DNA from 2 places in the Streptomyces sp. NPDC008001 genome. Region 2 is predicted to be linked to the other one. Evidence: riboswitches for the same ligand, from Rfam matches in the RefSeq annotation. Region 2 holds a riboswitch; the other holds the start of a gene.
The links. A riboswitch is a leader RNA that binds a small molecule or an ion and turns the genes downstream of it on or off. The one in region 2 is predicted to bind S-adenosylmethionine.
Positions count from the first base shown of each region.

Region 1: linked by a shared signal. The riboswitch ahead of ACFZCD_RS15160 (aminotransferase class V-fold PLP-dependent enzyme) and the one ahead of thrC (threonine synthase) in region 2 are both predicted to bind S-adenosylmethionine.

Region 1 is NZ_JBIBIZ010000005.1:230,737-237,156, reverse strand. Features, by position in the region: gene ACFZCD_RS15180 (NYN domain-containing protein) at 1-49, opposite strand, end outside; gene ACFZCD_RS15175 (hypothetical protein) at 69-308, opposite strand; gene ACFZCD_RS15170 (rhomboid family intramembrane serine protease) at 462-1,178, shown strand; gene ACFZCD_RS15165 (Lrp/AsnC family transcriptional regulator) at 1,175-1,456, shown strand; gene ACFZCD_RS15160 (aminotransferase class V-fold PLP-dependent enzyme) at 1,490-2,851, opposite strand; SAM riboswitch class IV at 3,001-3,117, opposite strand; gene trpD (anthranilate phosphoribosyltransferase) at 3,179-4,243, opposite strand; gene ACFZCD_RS15150 (cytochrome bc complex cytochrome b subunit) at 4,410-6,059, opposite strand; gene ACFZCD_RS15145 (Rieske 2Fe-2S domain-containing protein) at 6,056-6,420, opposite strand, start outside.
Region 2 is NZ_JBIBIZ010000006.1:397,527-403,946, reverse strand. Features, by position in the region: gene ACFZCD_RS18435 (DUF3263 domain-containing protein) at 1-176, shown strand, start outside; gene otsB (trehalose-phosphatase) at 208-1,053, shown strand; gene ACFZCD_RS18425 (hypothetical protein) at 1,093-1,887, opposite strand; gene ACFZCD_RS18420 (trehalose-6-phosphate synthase) at 2,008-3,483, opposite strand; gene ACFZCD_RS18415 (glucosyl-3-phosphoglycerate synthase) at 3,525-4,499, opposite strand; SAM riboswitch class I at 4,661-4,806, shown strand; gene thrC (threonine synthase) at 4,824-6,107, shown strand; gene ACFZCD_RS18405 (MoaD/ThiS family protein) at 6,160-6,420, shown strand, end outside.

The DNA.
Region 1 (6,420 bases), on a different contig from region 2:
TGTCACCAGGCCCACCGGCCGCCTCCGCGCCACCCGTATGCTCCACCACCGCTCATCGCTCCCGTTCTTCAGGCGCTCGCGCCCGGCCGGTCCACCAGCTCCACCTGGTCGACCGCGTTGCACCAGCGGCACCGCACGGACTCGATGGTCTCACTGACGACCTCGCGCTCTTCCACGCTCGGCTCACCGGCCAGGTCGAGATGGACGAAGTCCACGGCCCTGGTCGTGCGCGTTACGTCGAACCGGGTGAGATTGCCGCACAGAGCGCAGCGCCACCGGGTCCCGGCTGTCGGCTGGGGAACGCCCATCGTGTCGTCCGTCCTCGTCAGATGCCATCGAACTGCGGGTGTGCTCCCCGTAACCCTACGGCCTGATGGTCATGCGGCGCGGAGCACGGGCCCGCTTCGCCGGCCCGGCGAGGCACTCTGTGCGCTTTGCTGCTAGTACGTCATGATCTGTTCATGTTCGGAACGGCCGGCAAGAAGCCCCTCGCCACCTACGGCCTCATCTGCGCCTGCTGCGCGGTGTTCCTGATCGGCCCCGCGTCGGGGCTGACGGCCCCCCTGTCCGGCGGGCCCGGCAGCGGCAGCGCCCTCGTGGCCGCGCAGGCCGCCTACTTCGAGCGCTGGGGCGTGGTGCCGGAGGAGCTCTGGCACGGGCCGCCGGCCGAGCTGATCACCCCGCTCACCGCGCTCTTCGTGCACGGCAACTGGCTGCATCTGCTCGGCAACATGCTCTTCCTCTATGTCTTCGGCACGATGGCCGAAAACCGTATGGGCCGGGGAGCCTTCGTCGTCTTCTACCTCGTCGCCGGAGTGCTGGCGCTGCTCGGCTACGCGGTCGTGCACGCCACCTCCGACCGGACGCTCGTCGGCGCCTCCGGGGCGATCTCCGGAGTCCTCGGGGCCTTCCTCTACCTCTTCCCCCGGGCCCGCGTCACCAGTCTCTTCCCGTTCCTCTTCTTCCTGCCGCTGCGGTTCCCCGCCTGGGCCGTGCTGCTGTTCTGGTTCGCCCTGCAGTGGCTCGCCGCCCGCACGGCCGGAGACCGGCCCGGCGTCGCCTACCTCGCCCACGTCCTGGGCTTCGCGCTCGGCTTCCTGTACGCGTGGGCGAGGTACGGGCGTACGACTAGAGTGAAGCGGGGCTGCCCCCCGACCCCCGATAGGAGCCCGCCGTGATCACCTCGATCGTCCTGATCAAGACCGATGTCGACCGGATCCCCGAGATCGCCGAGCAGATCGCGGCGATCGAGGGCGTCAGCGAGGTGTACTCGGTGACCGGGGCGCACGATCTGATCGCCATGGTGCGGGTGGCCCGGCACGACGACCTGGCCGACGTCATCCCCGGCCGGATCAGCAAGGTCCCGGGCGTCGCGTCGACGGAGACGCACATCGCGTTCCGCACGTACTCCCAGCACGACCTGGAAGCGGCGTTCGCCATCGGCCTGGAGTCGTAGCGGCACCGGCGGTCACGCGAGCCGGCCCCGCCGTCAGGCGACGGGCACGCAGCGCCCGTCCTCCGTCCGGTAGGACCACTTCGCTCCGTCGCGGACGAGTTCGCCCACCGCCGCCACGAACCGCTCCACGTGCTCGTCCGGCGTCCCCGCCCCGAAGCTCACCCTGATCGCGTTCAGCGGCGCCCCCTCCTCGGCCGCGCCGCACTCGCCCTCCGCGGAGGAGCCCGCGCCCACCAGCGTCCGCACCAGCGGGTGCGCGCAGAAGAGGCCGTCGCGGACGCCGATCCCGTACTCCGCGGAGAGCGCCGCCGCGAAGTGCGAGCTGTTCCAGCCGTCGACGGTGAACGAGAGCACGCCCACGCTCGGGGCGTCCGGCCCGAACAGCGACAGCACCCGCACCCCCGGCACAGCCGCGAGCCCCTCCCGCACCCGGGCGATCAGCTCCCGCTCCCGCTCCGCGAGCCGGTCGAAGCCGGCCTCGGTGAGCGCCTTGCACGCGGAGGCGATGGCGTAGGCGCCGATGACGTTCGGCGACCCGGCCTCGTGCCGGGCGACGCCGTCGTGCCAGTCCACCGCCACCTCGCCGGAGGCGCCCCGCGCCACGCGCCGGCTCGCTCCCCCGCCCGCCAGATAGGGCTCCGCGTCCCGGAGCCAGTCCGCCCGCCCGGCGAGCACGCCCGCCCCGAAGGGCGCGTACAGCTTGTGCCCCGAGAAGGCGACCCAGTCCGCGTCCAGCTCCGCGACGTCCACGCGCTGGTGCGGGACGAGCTGGGCGGCGTCCACCACGATCCGCGCGCCGTGGGCGTGCGCGGCCGCGGCGAGCTCCCGTACGGGCCACAGCTCACCGGTCACGTTGGACGCACCCGTCACGCACACGAGCGCGGGACCGTAGGGCTCGCGGGCCGCGAGCGCCCGCTCCAGGGTCTCGACCGCCTGCGCGGGGGTGCGCGGCGCGTCCAGGTAGGTGACCGCGACGTCCGCGCGCCGCTCCCAGGGCAGCAGCGCCGCGTGGTGCTCGGTCTCGAAGACGAACACCCGCGTCCCCGTGGGGAGTACGGCGGCGAGCAGGTTGAGCGAGTCGGTGGTCGAGCGGGTGAAGACGACCTGGTCGTCCTCCCGGCAGCCGAGGAACGCGGCGACGTCCGCCCGGCTGGTCTCGAAGAGCTCGGTCGACAGCCGGGAGAGGTATCCGGCACCGCGGTGCACGCTGCCGTAGTAGGGCGCGTACGCCGCCACGTCGTCCCACACCCGCTGCAGGGCGGGCGCGCTGGCCGCGTAGTCCAGTGCCGCGTACGTCACCTCTCCCCCGGTGACCAGCGGGACACGGACATCTCGCCCGAGAACCGGCAGAGGGGTGCAAATGGTCGGGTCGGAGGCAAGGGTGGAGACAGACATGGCGAACTCCCGTAAAAAGGCAGGCGAATTCCACCGCGCGACGGGCGCGGAAATGGAAGAAGGGTGCGCGGGAAAGGGGCTCTTCGAGCCCTAACGCATTCGCTGAACCACGGAAGGAACTCCCTCGGCAACCAGGATCCCTGGCGAGGGATCCGCGCTTGCCGCAGACTTCGCTGCCTGCGGCCTGGTCATCACCCGGGGCACCCCGCCACGGAAGGAGGGTTGCCGGACAGCAAGCCGGGGCCTGAACGCTGTCACTCGTGACCTTGCCGAGGAGTATGGCACACGTGATCGCCCCGCGGAACCGCCGTCCCGCGGGGCGAGACGTCAGGCGTTGCTCGCGACGACCCAGCGTTCGAGCGCCCGCCGGGCCGCACCGGAGTCGATCGACTCCGCGGCGCGCGCCAGCCCGCCGCGGATCTGCTCCGCCAGCGGCGCCTCCGTGGGCGCCAGCGCCACCAGCGCCGCGGCGGAGTTGAGCAGCACCGCGTCCCGTACGGGACCGGTCTCCCCCGCCAGCAACCGCCGCGCGACGTCCGCGTTGTAGGACGCGTCGGCTCCCCGCAGCGCCTCCACCGGCACCAGATCGATGCCCACGTCCCGCGGGTCGAAGGCCTCCTCGCGGACCCGGCCGCCGGAGACCACCCACACCCGCGAGGTCGCGGTCGTGGTCAGCTCGTCCAGCCCGTCGTCGCCGCGGAAGACGAGCGCCGAGGAGCCGCGCTCGGCGAGCACCCCGGCGAGGATCGGCGCCATCCGCGCGTCCGCGACGCCCGTGGCCTGGGCCCGCACGCGGGCCGGGTTGGTCAGCGGGCCCAGCACGTTGAAGGTGGTCCGGATGCCGAGCTCGCGGCGGGCCGCGGCGACGTGCCGCAGCGCCGGGTGGAACTTCACCGCGAAGCAGAAGGTGATGCCGGCCTCCTCGGCCACCTCCACCACCCGCTTCGGGGTGAGGTCCAGGTTGACGCCCAGCTTCTCCAGGACGTCCGAGGCCCCGCTCGCCGAGGACGCCGCCCGGTTGCCGTGCTTGACGACCTTCGCGCCCGTGCCGGCCACGACGATCGAGGACATGGTGGAGATGTTGACGGTCTTGGCGCCGTCGCCGCCGGTGCCCACGATGTCCACGCTGGGCCCCGGGACCTCGATCAGCCGGGCGTGCCCGTACATCGCGCGGACCAGGCCGGAGATCTCCGCGACCGTCTCGCCCTTGGCGCGCAGGGCGACCACGAAGCCCGCGATCTGGGCGTCGCTGGCCTCGCCGCGCATGATCCGGTCCATGGCCCAGGCGGTGTCGTCGGCGGTGAGGTCACGGCCGGTGAGGAGGGCGTCCAGGAGGCCCGGCCAGGAGGGAGCCACCGCGCTGTCGCCGCCTGCCGGGGTCACAACGTTCATGGTCCACGCTCCTGGTGGTCGGTCCGGAGAGCCGGGTTCGTCCCGAGGGCTCTGCCCGCCCAGCCTATCCACCCCCGGGAACGGCGAAGAGCCCCGTCCAGCCGTCGGACGGGGCTCTTCGCTGTGGCGATCAGCGATCAGGGTGGGTCAGCCGGTGACCCGGAGATCAGTGGTGGCCGTGGCCGCTCGTGATCTCCTCGTACTCCTCCACGGTGGCCTTGGGGATCTGGGTCCCCTCGCCGTAGAAGCCCTTGGAGAGCTTCACGCGGAGGCGCTGCCCGGCGCCGGCCTTGCGGGCCACGCCGTTCTCGTCGAACTCCGGCTCCAGCTCGAGCGGCTTGGGCTGCTCGTGCGCCGTGAGGGTGTGCAGCTGCTCCTGCGAGAGCGGCTCGTGGACCTCGACGAACTCACCGTGCGGCAGGCGCTTGATGATGCCGGACTCGCGTCCGTGCAGCACCTTGTCGCGGTCGCGGCGCTGCAGGCTCATGCAGATCCGGCGGGTCGCGATGAACGTCAGGACCGGCACCACGAAGAAGCCGATGCGGACGAACCAGGTGATGGCGTTGATCGACAGGTGGAAGTGGGTGGCCCAGAGGTCGTTTCCACCACCGATCAGCAGCACGAAGTACCAGCTGATCCAGGCGGCACCGAAGGCGGTGCGCGTCGGGGCGTTGCGCGGGCGGTCCAGCAGGTGGTGCTCCCGCTTGTCGCCGGTGACCCAGGACTCGATGAACGGGTACACGGCGATGGCGGCCAGCACCAGCGGGAAGATCACCAGCGGGACGAAGACGCCGAGGACCAGCGTGTGGCCCCACAGGTTGATCTCCCAGCCCGGCATCACACGGATGAGGCCCTCGGAGAAGCCCATGTACCAGTCGGGCTGGGCGCCGGTGGACACCTGGTCCGGGCGGTACGGGCCGATGGCCCAGATCGGGTTGATCGTGGCGATCGCCGCGACGGCCGCGATGATGCCGAAGACCAGGAAGAAGAAGCCACCGGCCTTGGCCATGTAGACCGGCATCAGCGGGAGGCCGACGACGTTCTTGTTGGTCCGGCCCGGGCCGGGGAACTGCGTGTGCTTGTGGTAGATCACGAGGATCAGGTGGGCCACGAGCAGACCGAGCATGATGCCCGGCAGCAGCAGGACGTGGATCGAGAAGAACCGCGGCACGAAGTCCGAGCCGGGGAACTCGCCGCCGAAGAGGAACATCGAGATGTACGTGCCGATGATCGGCACGGACAGGATCGCGCCCTCCATGAAGCGGACACCGGTGCCGGAGAGCAGGTCGTCCGGGAGCGAGTAACCGGTGAAGCCGGTGAACATGCCCAGGACGAACAGCAGGAAGCCGAACAGCCAGTTGACCTCACGCGGCTTGCGGAACGCACCCGTGAAGAAGACGCGCATCATGTGCACGAACATGCCGGCGAGGAAGATCAGCGCCGCCCAGTGGTGGATCTGCCGGATGAGCAGACCGCCACGGGTGTCGAAGCTGATGTTCAGCGTCGACTGGAACGCCTCGGACATCCGCATGCCCTGCATGGGGACGTACGAGCCGTGGTAGACGACCTCTTCCATGCTGGGGTGGAAGAACAGCGTCAGGTACACACCCGTGAGGATGATGATGACGAAGCTGTAGAGGCAGACCTCGCCCAGCATGAAGGACCAGTGGTCCGGGAAGATCTTGCGCATGTTGGCCTTGGCCAGGGAGTAGATCCCGAGCCGGCCGTCCGCCCAGTCGGCCACCCGCTCGCCGGCGGGCGCCTTGCGGCGGCCCGGCGCGCCCGCGCCGGGCTGGTTGGTGGTCGTAGTGCTCATCCGCGCTCCCAGAAGGCAGGACCGACGGGCTCGGCGAAGTCGCCCATGGCCTCGAGGTAGCCCTTGTCATTGACCTTGATCCGCAGCTGCGGAAGGGCGTGGCCGGCCGGGCCGAAGATCACGCGACCGCCGTCGGAGAGGTCGAACGTGGACTGGTGGCACGGGCACAGCACGTGGTGCGTCTGCTGCTCGTAGAGGCTGATCGGGCAGCCGACGTGGGTGCAGATCTTGGAGAACGCGACGATGCCGTCGGCCGACCAGTCGAGCTCGCGCTTGTCCTTGATGTTCTCCGGGCGGAGCCGGACGATCATCAGGGCCGCCTTGGCGATCTCCTTCTGGAAGTCGTGGTCCTCCTCCTTCA
Region 2 (6,420 bases):
CCTTCTCCGGGCCCGGCGCCAAGGAGCGGGCCGTGCGGGAGCGGCTCGGGATGACCCCGACCCGCTACTACCAGCTGCTCAACGCCCTCCTGGACGACCCGCGCGCCCTCGCCCACGACCCCGTCACCGTCAACCGGCTGCGGCGCGTCCGGGACGCCCGGCGCGAACGCCGCTAGCCGGTGGGTCCCGCCCAGTAGGGTCGGTCGCATGGGCAGCCATTCCCTTCCTGTTCCCTCCACGCCCGCCGGCTGCGACGGGCTCGCCGCGCTGCTGGCCGGGGCGCAACACGCGGTGGTCGCGCTCGACTTCGACGGGACGCTCGCCGAGATCGTGCCCGACCCCGAGCAGGCCCGGGCGCACCCCGGCGCCGTGGCCGCGCTGGCGCGCATCGCCCCGCGCCTCGGCTCCGTCGTCGTGATCACCGGCCGCCCGGCCGCCGTCGCCGTCCGCTACGGCGGCTTCGCCGGGGTCGCGGGCCTGGAGCGGCTCGTGGTCCTGGGCCAGTACGGCGCCGAGCGCTGGGACGCCGCGACCGGCACCGTGACGGCCCCCGCCCCGCCCCCGGGTGTCGCGGCCGCCCGGGCGGAGCTGCCGGGAATCCTGGCCGGCTCGGGCGCCGGCCAGGGCACCTGGATCGAGGACAAGGGCCGCGCCGTCGCCGTCCACACCCGGCGGGCCCCCCACCCGCAGGCCGCGTTCGACGCCCTGCGCGAGCCGCTGCACGCGCTCGCCGAGCGGCACGGGCTGATCGTCGAGCCCGGCCGGCTGGTCCTGGAGCTGCGCCCGCCGGGCGTCGACAAGGGCGCCGCCCTCACCTCGTACGTCCGCGAGAGCGGCGCGCGCTCGGTGCTCTACGCGGGGGACGACCTCGGCGACCTCGCCGCCTTCGCCGCCGTGGAGAAACTGCGCTCCGAGGGGCTGCCGGGGCTGCTGGTGTGCAGCGGAAGCACGGAGGTCACCGAGCTGGCCGAACGGGCCGATGTCGTGGTCGACGGGCCCGGCGGCGTCGTGGAACTGCTGACCTCCCTCGCAGGCCGCCTCGGCGACGCCTGACTCACCCGGCACGGCCGGCGCGCCCGGCGTCCCCGGCCCTCAGCCGTCGTCGTCCGGGTCCCCCGCCGTCTCGTCCTTCGCCCCCTTGTCCGTCACGCCGACCGCGTCCAGCGCCGACGTCCAGTCCCGCGCGATGGCCCGCTGCGCCTTGACCAGGTCCGTCTTGCCGTTGCAGATGGCGTTCTTGAGCTTGGTCTCCACCACGTCCTTGGGGTTGTTGGGGCCCTTGCCCGCCTTGTGGCCGGGGGAGGGGGGCTCCACCCACAGGTTGCGCGGGTCGTTCGGGTCGCCGCCGAGCTGCAGGCTGATCAGGTGGTCGTACTCGGCCTCGCGCAGCGGGCCCTTGTAACCGTACGAAGCGGCGTTGGCGGTCTTCTCGCGGCCGGTGATGTTCGTGGGCGGCCGGATGCCGGCGGTGTAGCCGCCGCGGCAGATCGTCGTCTTCAGCGTGGCCTGGGTGACCTTCGGGTTCGTCGCCCCGGGGGTGCACGCGGGGTCGGGCAGGGGCTCCTTGGCCGGGGTGAAGCGGTAGTGGCAGCTGCCGGCGGCGGGCTGCTTCTGGACGGTGTAGGCCGGCTGCGGCCCGGGGCCCGCCGGTATCGAGCCGTCAGCAGGAGGGGGCGAACCGGACGGCGGCGTACCGGACGGCGCACCGGAGGGAGCGCCCCCGGACGCGCCGGAACCCGCCGACGGCGTCGCCGACGAGGAGCCCTTCGCCCCCTTGGCCCCCTTGGCGTCGTCGTTCTTCGCGGACTCCGAGGAGCAGCCGCCGATCACGGCCAGGACGGCGGCACTTGCCGCGGCAAGTACGGCCCAGCGCGGGACATTTGACATGAACCATGGCTACCCGCGGCCGGAGAGCGGCAGCCCGGGGCGCCGAAGCGCCGGCCGCTCGGAGGGGAGGCCGCAGGCGCGCGGCTCGCGCTCCGGCGCGCCCCGGCCGGAGCCGTCGGCTCACAGCGCCCGCAGCGCCCGCAGCTGGTCCCCGAACCACCGCGCCGGCGGCAGCGCCGTCGCCGCCGCGGCCAGCCGCTTCGTGCGCTCCGCCCGCTCACCGGCGTCCATCAGCAGGGCCAGGTGCAGCGCACGGGCCGTGGCCTCCACGTCGTACGGATTGACCATGATCGCCTCGTCGCCCAGCTCGGCCGCCGCGCCGGCCTCCCGCGACAGCACCAGCGCGCAGCCGTGGTCGGAGGCCACCGGGATCTCCTTGGCCACCAGGTTCATCCCGTCGCGGATCGGGTTCACCAGGGCCACGTCCGCCAGCCGGTACGCGGCCAGGGAGCGCGCGAAGTCGTCCTTGACGTGCAGCGCGACCGGCTCCCAGTCCTCCGTGCCGAACGCCGAGTTGATCTCCCGGGCGACGCGCTCCACCTCGGCGGTGTAGTCGCGGTAGACGGCGAGGTCCTGGCGCGAGGGGTAGGCGAACGCGATGTGCACGACCCTGCCGCGCCACTGCGGGTGCTCCTCCAGCAGCCGCCGGTACGCGTGGAGCCCCCGCACGATGTTCTTCGACAGCTCCGTGCGGTCCACGCGAACGATCGTCCGGCGCCCCGGGCCGATCTGCTCCCGCAGCGCCGCCATGCGCTCCTCGACGTCCGTCCGGTGGGCCCGCTCGCGCAGGAAGTCGCCGTCGGCACCGAGGCCGTGCACGCCCAGTCGCGTCGTCCGCCCCTCGTAACGGATCTCGGCCGCCTGCCCCTCGCCGTCCCGCAGGACCTCCGCGCCCGGCACTTCCGCGCAGCACGCGGCGAAGGCCTCGGCCCAGCGCCGGGTCAGGAAGGCGGCCCGGTCGCCGCCGAGCACGCCGCGCAGCAGCTGCCCGGCCACGTCGTCCGGCAGCATCCGGAAGTACTCCGGCGGCGCCCACGGGGTGTGCGAGAAGTGGCCGATGCGCAGGTCGGCGCGGAGGTCCCGGAGCAGGCCCGGCACGAGCGCCAGGTGGTAGTCCTGGACGAGGACCACGGCGCCCTCCGCGGCCTCCTCCGCGATGGCCTCGGCGAAGGCCGCGTTGTACGCCTCGTAGGCTGCCCACTGCTCCCGGAACGCCCGGTCGAAGGTGGGCTCCAGGGGCGTCTGGTAGAGCATGTGGTGGAGGAACCACAGCACCGAGTTGGCGACGCCGTTGTACGCGGCGGCGAAGGTCTCCGGCGCGATGTCCAGCATCCGTACGAGGTGGCCGCCGGTGTCGGCCGGGTCGAGTCTCCGGCCGGCGGCGCGGGCCGCCTCGCGGTCGCCCTCGCCGAGCGCCGCGCACACCCACACGGCCGCCGCCTCCCCGGCGTCCTGCTCTATCGAGCTGAGCCCGGAGACGAGGCCGCCGCCGCCCCGCCCGGCCACGAGGGTGCCGTCCGCGCCGCGCCGGTACGAGACCGGGCCGCGGTTGGAGGCGACGACGATCGGTGCGGTGTGCACGTGCTCAGCGACCATGTGGCCAGCCTTGCCCCCGGGAGAACCGCTCAAACGTGCGCTTACGCGGCGTGCCGACGGGCGTACTCGGGAATTCCGGCCATCGGCGGCCGCTCCTCGGTGTCCACCGCGTACGTCCGCGGAACGAAACCTTCCGGAGTCCGTTCGAACTGGGTGAGCGCAGGTCGCACCAGGTGCCCGCGGGCCAGCCGGAGCTGTGCCGTGCGGTAGATCGCGGCGGCCATCCGGCCGAGCGCCTGCCCGTCCTGGTGGCGGTGCTTGCGCACGCCCACGTCCACCTGGGCCAGCGCGTCCAGCCCCACCGTGTGCAGCGCGTCCACCAGAAGGCCCAGCTCCACGCCGTAGCCCACGGGGAACGGCAGCCGCTCCAGCAGGGACCGGCGGGCCGCGTACTCGCCGCCCAGCGGCTGCACGAAACCGGCCAGCTGCGGCCAGTGCAGGTTCAGCAGCGGGCGCGCCACGAGCTCGGTCACCCGGCCGCCCTGCCCGGCGGACCCGGCGGAGCCGGGCGGACCGAACTCCGGGCCGAGCGGGCGGTCGTACATCGCCTTGACGAACTGCACGCCCGGATCGGTCAGCAGCGGGCCCACGATCCCCGACACGAAGTCCGCCGAGAACTCGCGCAGGTCGGCGTCCACGAAACAGACGACGTCACCGGACGTCACCAGCAGGGAGCGCCACAGCACCTCGCCCTTGCCCGGCAGCGCAGGCAGCCCCGGCAGCACCTCGTCCCGGTGCACCACGCGCGCCCCGGCCTCCGCCGCGGCCTCGGCCGTGCGGTCCGTGGAGCCCGAGTCGATCACCACCAGCTCGTCCACCAGCGGCACCGCGTCCGACATCAGCTCGCGGCGGATCACCTCCACGATGGCGCCGACCGTCGGCTCCTCGTTCAGCGCCGGCAGGACCACGCTCACCGTGGTGCCGGACTCCCGTTTGGCGGCCAGAAGCACGTCGAGCGGACGATCAGCAGCGGACCAGGACCGCTCGGCCAGCCAGCGCTCCACCTCTTCCAGCACGTGTACGACTCCTCGTTGCGGTGACGTTGTGACGCATCTCGCGGTGCGGACGGCCCTCTCAACGGGCCGTCGCTTCCGTTACAGTCTTGAACAACGCGGACCGCCGTCCTATGTCGGGGTCGCGCGTGCCACAAACGCCTGGGCCCCGCCCAGCGCCATACCGCTCATCCAGAGGGGCAGAGGGACACGGCCCGTTGAAGCCCCGGCAACCCTCCAGCCGGTCTCCCCGTTTTCACGCGGCGAGGCTCCCGGCGGGGAAGGTGCCAAATCCGTCTCGTGGCGACGTACGCCGCGAGGAAGATGAGGAGAAAGGGCCTCGCCTCCATGGCTGTGCAGTCTGTTGAACCCTCTACCACTTCTGTGGACCTCGGACCCGCCGCGGCACTCTCCTGCCGCGAGTGCGGAGAGCGCTTCGACCTCGGTCCCGTCTTCGCCTGCGCCCTCTGCTTCGGCCCGCTCGAAGTCGCCTACGAACTGCCCGCCGGCGACCCCGAGGCGCTGAGGAAGCGGATCGAGGCCGGCCCGGCGAACATCTGGCGCTACGCCCCGCTGCTGCCCGTCCCCGCCGACGTGGCGGACAAGCCCAGCCTCAACCCCGGCTTCACCAAGCTCGTCGAGGCCGGCAACCTCGCCCGCGAACTGGGCGTGACCGGTGGCCTGCACGTCAAGGACGACTCCGGCAACCCCACGCACTCCTTCAAGGACCGGGTCGTCGCCATCGCCGTCGAGGCAGCCCGCGCCTTCGGGTTCACGACGCTGTCCTGCTCGTCGACCGGCAACCTCGCCGGGGCGGTCGGGGCGGCGGCCGCCCGGGCCGGGTTCAAGTCGTGCGTGTTCATCCCGCACGACCTGGAGGCCGGGAAGGTCGTCATGGCCGCGGTGTACGGCGGCGACCTCGTCGGCATCGAAGGCACGTACGACGACGTCAACCGCTTCTGCAGCGAGCTGATCGGCGACCCGCTGGGCGAGGGCTGGGGCTTCGTCAACGTCAACCTCCGCCCGTACTACGGCGAGGGCTCGAAGACGCTGGCCTACGAGATCTGCGAGCAGCTGGGATGGCGGCTGCCGGACCAGATCGTGGTGCCGATCGCCTCGGGGTCCCAGCTCACGAAGATCGACAAGGGGCTGAAGGAGCTCATCGCGCTCGGCCTCGTCGAGGACCGGCCCTACAAGATCTTCGGCGCCCAGGCCGAGGGGTGCTCGCCGGTCTCGCGCGCCTTCAAGGACGGGCACGATGTGGTGCGGCCCGTGAAGCCGGACACGATCGCGAAGTCGCTCGCCATCGGCAACCCCGCCGACGGCCCGTACGTGCTGGACATCGCGCGACGGACGGGCGGCGTGGTGGAGGACGTCACCGACGAGCAGATCGTGGAGGCGATCCGGCTGCTCGCCCGCACCGAGGGGATCTTCGCGGAGACGGCGGGCGGGGTGACCGTGGGCGTCACGAAGAAGCTCATCGAGGCCGGGGTGCTCGATCCGTCCCTGACCACGGTGGTGCTGAACACCGGGGACGGGCTGAAGACGCTCGACGCGGTCGATGCGGGGCCGTCCGCCACGATCCGGCCGTCGCTGGAGGCGTTCCGCGCCGCCGGGCTGTCCGTCCGCTGACGTCAGCCGTTCACGACTCCTCGTTCCTCCGCACCCGAAGGTGAGTTCACCCATGAGCGTTACCGTTCGCATCCCCACCATCCTGCGCACCTACACCGGCGGCAAGGCCGAGGTCACCGCCGAGGGCGGGACCCTCTCCGAGGTCATCGCCGATCTTGAGAAGAACCACACGGGGATCGCCGCCCGGGTCCTCGACGACGGCGGCAAGCTGCGCCGGTTCGTGAACGTCTACGTCAACGACGACGACGTCCGCTTCGAGCAGGGGCTGCAGACGCCCACCCCGGACGGCTCCGCCGTCTCCGTCATCCCCGCC